2 regions of the Arthrobacter sp. TmtSoilC77 genome follow, and region 1 is predicted to be linked to the other one. Evidence: riboswitches for the same ligand, from Rfam matches in the RefSeq annotation. Region 1 holds a riboswitch; the other holds the start of a gene.

What was found. Region 1 has a riboswitch for cyclic di-AMP ahead of AC6I99_RS04155 (aggregation-promoting factor C-terminal-like domain-containing protein). Riboswitches for the same ligand answer to the same signal wherever they lie in the genome.
Region 2: another riboswitch for cyclic di-AMP. It lies ahead of AC6I99_RS20620 (hypothetical protein); the one in region 1 lies ahead of AC6I99_RS04155 (aggregation-promoting factor C-terminal-like domain-containing protein).

Annotation. Positions count from the first base shown of each region.
Region 1 is NZ_AP046050.1:863,843-867,238, forward strand. It holds gene AC6I99_RS04150 (alpha-amylase family glycosyl hydrolase) at 1-561, shown strand, start outside; gene AC6I99_RS04155 (aggregation-promoting factor C-terminal-like domain-containing protein) at 601-1,413, opposite strand; cyclic di-AMP (ydaO/yuaA leader) riboswitch at 1,419-1,576, opposite strand; gene AC6I99_RS04160 (sensor histidine kinase) at 1,711-3,204, opposite strand; gene AC6I99_RS04165 (response regulator transcription factor) at 3,208-3,396, opposite strand, start outside.
Region 2 is NZ_AP046050.1:4,461,477-4,464,872, reverse strand. It holds gene AC6I99_RS20620 (hypothetical protein) at 1-1,353, opposite strand, end outside; cyclic di-AMP (ydaO/yuaA leader) riboswitch at 1,356-1,506, opposite strand; gene AC6I99_RS20615 (hypothetical protein) at 1,636-1,869, opposite strand; gene AC6I99_RS20610 (ATP-dependent DNA ligase) at 1,917-2,984, shown strand; gene AC6I99_RS20605 (DUF6480 family protein) at 3,082-3,369, opposite strand.

The DNA.
Region 1 (3,396 bases):
AACGCCGAGGCACAAATCGATGATCCGGAATCTGTATTCACGTTCTACAGGCAACTAATCGGGTTGCGCCACTCCGATATTGTGATCTCGCACGGCGACTTCAGGATGCTCTTGCCCTTCGACCGGAATGTCTATGCTTTTGTGCGTTCCCTGGACGGAGTGGAGATGCTTGTCCTCGGCAACTTCTCAGATCGCGAAGTAGAAGCGGACATCGATGACGCTTCCTGGGCTTCTGCGGACCAGGTGCTTGGCAACTATGCCACTGAAGCATCGCTGATGATGCGCCCTTGGGAATTGAAAGTGTTCCGTCGCTGGCAGCCTCCTGTGGCTGCCATCTCGAATCAGCCATCCGTCCTTGAACCGGGGGTCGACCAGAATGACGGGAGGTCGCTGATGTGTGGACCAGAACGCTCGCTCTGTGATCACCCGGCTCCGGCGTCAAAGAACCAGGCTTCGGCCTTGGTGCGGCGAAAACCGCCCCGCCTCCCGCCCGGGCGCATCAGTAGATCACTGCTGCGAACGGCGGAAAGCGGGGCGGCAATCGGGCCCTGCATGGTTTGAGCCCGCTGGGGTGGGCTCAAGCCTGCTTATCGAGTTGGCTTAGTACCAGTTGTTGGCCAAGTGGAAGGCAAGGGCCGCCGAGGGGGAACCGTAGCGTTCCTTGATGTAGTTCAGGCCCCACTTGATCTGGGTCTGGTAGTTGGTCAGCCAGTCATCGCCTGCGGTTGCCATCTTCGAAGCGGGCAATGACTGCACGATTCCGTAGGCACCACTGGAGGTGTTGGTCGCGGTGGTCCGCCAGTTGGATTCCTTCTCCCACAGTGTGTTCAGGGCAGTCATTTCGCCCGGACCCCAGCCGTAGTTGGCGAGGATGCTGGCGGCGTATGCCTTGGCAGCGGCGGGATCGTCCACGGCCTTGGGAGTGGCGGCTGCGGCTGCGGCTGCAGCAGCGGCGGCATCGGCAGCCTGCTTGGCGGCTGCATCAGCGGCAGCCTTTTCGGCGGCGGCCTGTGCGGCAGCTGCCTGGTCGGCGGCAGCTTTCTCGGCCGCAGCCTTTTCGGCAGCGGCTTGTGCGGCAGCTGCCTGGTCTGCAGCGGCCCTGTCTGCAGCGCCCTTCTTGGCAGCAGCATCCAGGGACGCCGAGATTTCAGCTGTTTTGTTGCTGGCCTGGGCGGTAGCCTGCGTCTCGGACGCCCGGCTCGTTTCGGGGAGATTGAATGCGGCGTTTGCGGCCTGGCCAAGCGATGCGACGCCCAATGCTGCGGCAACGACTCCTGCAACAACAGACATTCGTTGCCCGGTCTTGCCGCGGCGTGCAGCGTTCTTCAGAACGCTTTGCGACTTCGTCAGGGGAGCGTTGTGTTCGTCACGGTGACGCGCGGAAGGGCGCGTCTGATCGTTGAATTCAGACATGTGTGATTACCTCTCAGCGCCTGCGGAGTTAGCTGTCGGGTTCGGATGAGGTCATCCGGCCGCGCGCGTAGCTGCGGCTTCACCCCAAGGGCAAGGAAAGTACTGTGCCCGGAGACTCTGGGTCCCCCGTCTCTGCCTCGAATGAGAACGGAACTCCGGGAAGTGGCAGAGCTCGGCGCATCCCGGGTGTGGGCCAGTTAGGGGCGACCCACCCTTTCGAAGGTACAGGAGGTTTCGGCTTAAGTCACATTTGGGTAACAGAGATCACGCTCACGGCGAGTCATGTTGCCCGATTCGTTATATGCGTTCGTTCAAAGCTGCGGGGAGTCGGAGAGTGAACTCCGTGCGTCCCGGCTGGGACGTTACTTCCACACTGCCGCCATGCGCCTGGACGATGGATTCGACGATTGACAAGCCCAATCCTGAGGTCCCTTCCGACCCCGATCTCGCCGCGTCAGCCCGGGCAAAACGCGAGAAGATACGCCCCTGGAAAGCAGCCGGAATACCAGGCCCGTTGTCCGTGACCGTGACCACCGCGCTACCGTCGGCGGAAAGCATGACGCCTGTGACCACCGTGGTACCGGGATCGGTGTGCTTGCGGGCGTTGGACAGCAGATTGGCCAGCACCTGATGCAGCTGGGTTGCGTCCCCGCGCACCGTAATGGGCTCGTCAGGGAGTTGGAGCTTCCAGATGTGGTCCGGTGCCATCACCTTTTCGTCGCTGACTGTCTCGATCACCAGCTGCGTCAGGTCCACATCCGTGACCTTCAACGGCTGGCCTTCGTCCAGACGCGCCAACAACAACAGGTCCTCCACAAGCGTGGTCATCCGTTCCGACTGGCTCTGGACCCGCGCCAGCGACTTCCTGCCGTCCTCCGTGAAGTTCTCCGTCATACGAAGCAGCTCGGTGTATCCACGGATGGCGGTCAGCGGTGTCCGAAGTTCGTGGGAGGCATCGGCAACGAACTGCCGGACCTTGGTTTCGCTCTCCTGACGGGCTTCCAGGGCCCTGGAAACGTTGTTGAGCATTTGGTTCAAAGCGTGGCCCACGCTGCCCACTTCAGTTCCAGGATGAGCGGCCGACGGCGGTACGCGCACCGCGAGTGCCACCTCACCGGCGTCGAGGGGAAGGCGCGATACTTTCGTTGCAACCTCCGAGAGTTGCTCCAGTGGCCGCATGGTCCGGCGGATGATCACGGTGCCGGCGAGGCCGATCAGCACCAGGCCGCCAAGTGAAACAAACACCATGGTCCATACCAGCGAGGCCTCGGCATTTTGCTTGTCAGCCAACGGCAGGCCTGTCGCAATCACATCGCCGTAATTGGTCTCAACTGCCACCAGCCGATAGTCGCCGTTGGACAATGAACGGTCTACGGGCCGGTTGTCGCGGGGGAGCGAGAGCAGGATCTGCTTGTCTTCTGCCGAGAGTGCGACGCGGCGACCGTTTGCGTTGAGGAAGCCCGAGTTGATGACCGTGGAACCATCGATCCTCGCGTTAAGTGTCCCGGCGCCTTGGCCACGGGCCTCAAGGGGATCCGGCCGACCGCTGGAGGGAAAGTTCGACGGCGGTCTGCCGAAGTCATTCGCGCGGCCTGACGCCTGCTCCAACTGCTTGTCGAGCTGTTTGTTGAAGTACATGTCCATGGAGGCGTAACTAACCACTCCAACTGCACCGCAAATCGCCACCAGCAATGCCATCGCCACCAGGACCAACCGCGTGCGCAGATGCCAGGTGGAGGGATTGAGCCAGTTCCGCTGGGTCTTACGGGCTACTCCGGAAGAGGTGGACAAGATTCAGTCCGCAGGCTTGATGACGTAGCCAGCGCCACGGATGGTGTGGATCATTGGCGGGTGGTTGGCTTCGATTTTCTTGCGCAGGTAGGAAATGTACAGTTCCACGATGTTGGCCTGCCCGCCGAAGTCATAGTCCCAGACGCGGTCAAGGATCTGTGCCTTGCTGACCACCCGCTTGGGGTTCTCCAT
Region 2 (3,396 bases), 3.6 Mb from region 1:
GCCGTCAAGTATGCCGTCCAGGTCCAGGGGTGAATCGCTGGACGGTGTGGTGGCACTGGGACTGCCGGTCGGCTTTGGCTTTGGTGTCGGAGCCTGTGTTGGAGTAGGTGCCGGAGTGCCGGTGGGGGTCGGCGTCGTCGTGGCAGGTGGGGTGGTGACCGTGTCCGACGGAACCGGGCTCGGGGCCGGCTGGGTTGGAACAGGAGTTGTCACGCCCGGGACGGGAACAACAGCCGACGGGACTGCCGAAGGCACCCAAACAGGATCCGCGAGTGACACTTGCGGAGTCGGAAGGGACGACGACGGCGCCTGGTCGGGTGCCTCTCCTGACGACTGCGTTGCTACGGTTGCCGGCTTTCCGGCCTCGCTGGTGGCCGACGACGCTGAGGCGCTGGCGTAGGACGAGCTGGGTGCAGGGGTAGCCGAAGTTGACTGCCTGCTGTCGCTACCCGTCTTTGCGTCGCTTGCTTCCTGGGCCGGTGTTTCCTGCCCGAAGAAGGGAAGCTCGAAGGCCTGGCTCATGGTGCCAACGGTCAATACCAAGCCCAAGGCCCCAGCGACGACTGCCATGCGCTGGCCCATTGTTTTGACCGAGGCGGCCTTGGTGAGCACGGCGTGTGGTTCATGGCTGAAGGATGATCCACCCAGTGATGACCCACCCAAGGATGAAGCTCCGAAGGCAGGGGCGCCGCCTGCCGGGGTTTCGCCAGCACTTGCCGACTTTCGGGCCGTACCGCTCCCGGATTCCTGTGCGCGAAGGGCTTTCCGGCTTGCGAGACCAGAGGCGGCGGTCGCGGCTGCGGCGAGCTGTGCGGGGCTCTTAGCCTGAACGATTGGGATGGCAGCGGTGGCAGGTTCGGGATTCGCCGCGGGTTCGGGCACGACCGGTTCGGGCCGCTGAACGATCGGGATGGCAGCGGTGGCAGGTTCGGGATTCGCTGCGGGTTCGGACGCGACCGGTTCGGGCGCCTGAACAGCTGGAATCGCAGCAGTTGCCGGCTCCAGGGGAGCAGGGTCCGCCGGAGCTGTCACTGCTGGAGCAGAATCCGCTGGTGCTGTTTCTGCTGGAGCAGTTTCAGTGGGGACTGTCTCAGCAGAAATAGCTGCCTGGGCTGCCCGTTCACGCTCTGCCGCCCGAGCGGCCGCGCGCGTAGTGGGTGCCGCAGTTTGGGGATTGGAAGCAGAGGCGGGAATAGAAGGAGTGGCGGGTTCCGGCGTCGTGTCTGCTAAACCTGCTTCTGCTTCCGGCGTGCTGGTGGAGGATCCGCTGGGTTGGGCCCGACGGCGTCCGGTTGGCTGGGTACGCTCGCGCGCTATTTGGGCGCGGCGCGGCTGATCCATGGTTGGGGACATGGTGGTTGCCTCTCAACGCCTGCGAGGTTAGCTGTCGGGTTCGGACGAGGCCGTCCGGCCGCACATGGCGGCTTCACCCCAAGGGCCTAGGGAAAATCAGGCCCGGGAACTCTGGGTCCCCCGTCTCTGCCGCGGGTCTGGCGGATTCCGGTTTGCGGCAGAGCTCGGCGTCAACCCGGAAGCGGCCCGGCGGAGATGAGGGTCGCTCTTCGACGGTACATGAGCGGCATAGCAAAGTCACATTAATGTAACGGGCGGGACGCCTTCCGGCTCGAAGGCCCGTTAGGACTTAGGCTCCGGGGCCGGAGCCGGGGCTGGCAGCTCGTACTGGATCCTTTGGACTTGGTGTGCGTAATGGGTCTCGGGTCGGAAAATTTCGTCTGCCACACCAAGCATCCCACCCGTGGCGCCGCGCCGGACTTTACCCTTGCTGTTCTGGCGCAAGACCCAGAACCAAAGGGCCGCAATGAGGGCAGGTGCTGCCAGCACTGCCACTAGTACGGCCAAGATATCCATGGCCCAAGACTAGCTTCCGCCGCGGGCGGCAGGTAGAACATAGTCGTATGGACCTCCCAGTGATGCCGCCCATTTCGCCCATGCTTGCCAAGTCTGTTCCTTCGATCCCTGATGTGGGTCATTTTGAGCCAAAGTGGGACGGGTTCAGGACCATCGTTTTCAAAGATGGCGATGAGATCATCCTGGGTAGCCGAAACGAACGTCCCATGACACGGTATTTCCCTGAGCTGGTGGAAGCCCTTCGGAAGAATCTCCCGGACAAATGCGTGATCGACGGCGAGATCGTCCTGATAACTGGGAACAGGCTCGATTTCGAGGGTCTTCAGCAGCGCATCCATCCCGCCGACAGCCGTGTGCGGATGCTGGCCGAAAGCACCCCGTCCTCCTTCATCGGATTCGACATCCTCGCGCTGGGAGACGAGAACCTTATGGACAAGCCGTTTTCCGAGCGTCGCGCCGCCTTGGAGAAGGCACTGGCCAAGGCTGAGGCGCCCGTTTACGTAACACCGGCGGTGACGGAACTCGATCAAGCACAGGAGTGGTTCGTGCAGCTCGAGGGCGCCGGGCTTGACGGCATACTTTCCAAACCGCTCGAGGGGACGTATCAACCGAATAAGCGCGTCATGTTCAAAACCAAGCATGAACGGACCGCGGACTGCGTGGTAGCCGGATTCCGCTGGCATAAAACGGGAAAGGTTGTCGGGTCGATGCTGCTTGGGCTGTATAACGACGCCGGCCAGCTGCAGCACGTTGGGGTGGTGGCTTCCTTTCCCATGGCCAAGCGCGAAAGCCTGGTGGCTGAACTTGAGCCATACCAGACGGAGTTCAGCGAACATCCTTGGGGTCAGTGGGCCGACCAAGGAGATGCCGCCGCTACTGGTTCCCGGATGCCGGGCGCGCAAAGCCGGTGGAGCGGCGGCAAGGACTTCTCCTTTGTTCCCCTTCGGCCCGAGCTCGTCATCGAGGTTGCCTATGACTACATGGAAGGCGACCGGTTCCGGCACACCACCCAGTTTCGTCGATGGCGGCCGGACCGGACTCCGGAGAGCTGTACCTATTCGCAGCTGGAGGAGCCAGCTGACTATGACCTCGGGGAGATACTGAGGCTGCCGTAACCGGAATGGGTCGCCGCTAATACGTTGCCCCCGCTAATACGTTGCTGGCCCGCTCATGCGTTGCTGGCCAGCGACGGGATAGCGGCTTGGAGACGAGCTACTCTTCGTGTCCTTGGTCGCTGCTCATGCTGCCCTCCGCCGGTGGGGTTTCGCCCGGAGGTACGCCGCCTCCAGGCTCGAGTCCCGTGACGTTGCCGTCCAGGGGATCGGGGTTGGCGGAAGCTGCGGGATCGTCGTCCTCGTCCTGGCGCATGTCGGGATCCGTGTGGACATCGTCGGTGTCGCCGGCAGTGACGCCAGCGGTGTCGCCTGTCGTGTCGGCTGGCTCGGCGTCGCCGGAAACTCCGAAGGTCCGGGGATCGTCCTCAGGGTCATAGCTGGTCATGGTCACCCTTCCTAAGCAAACTTACTT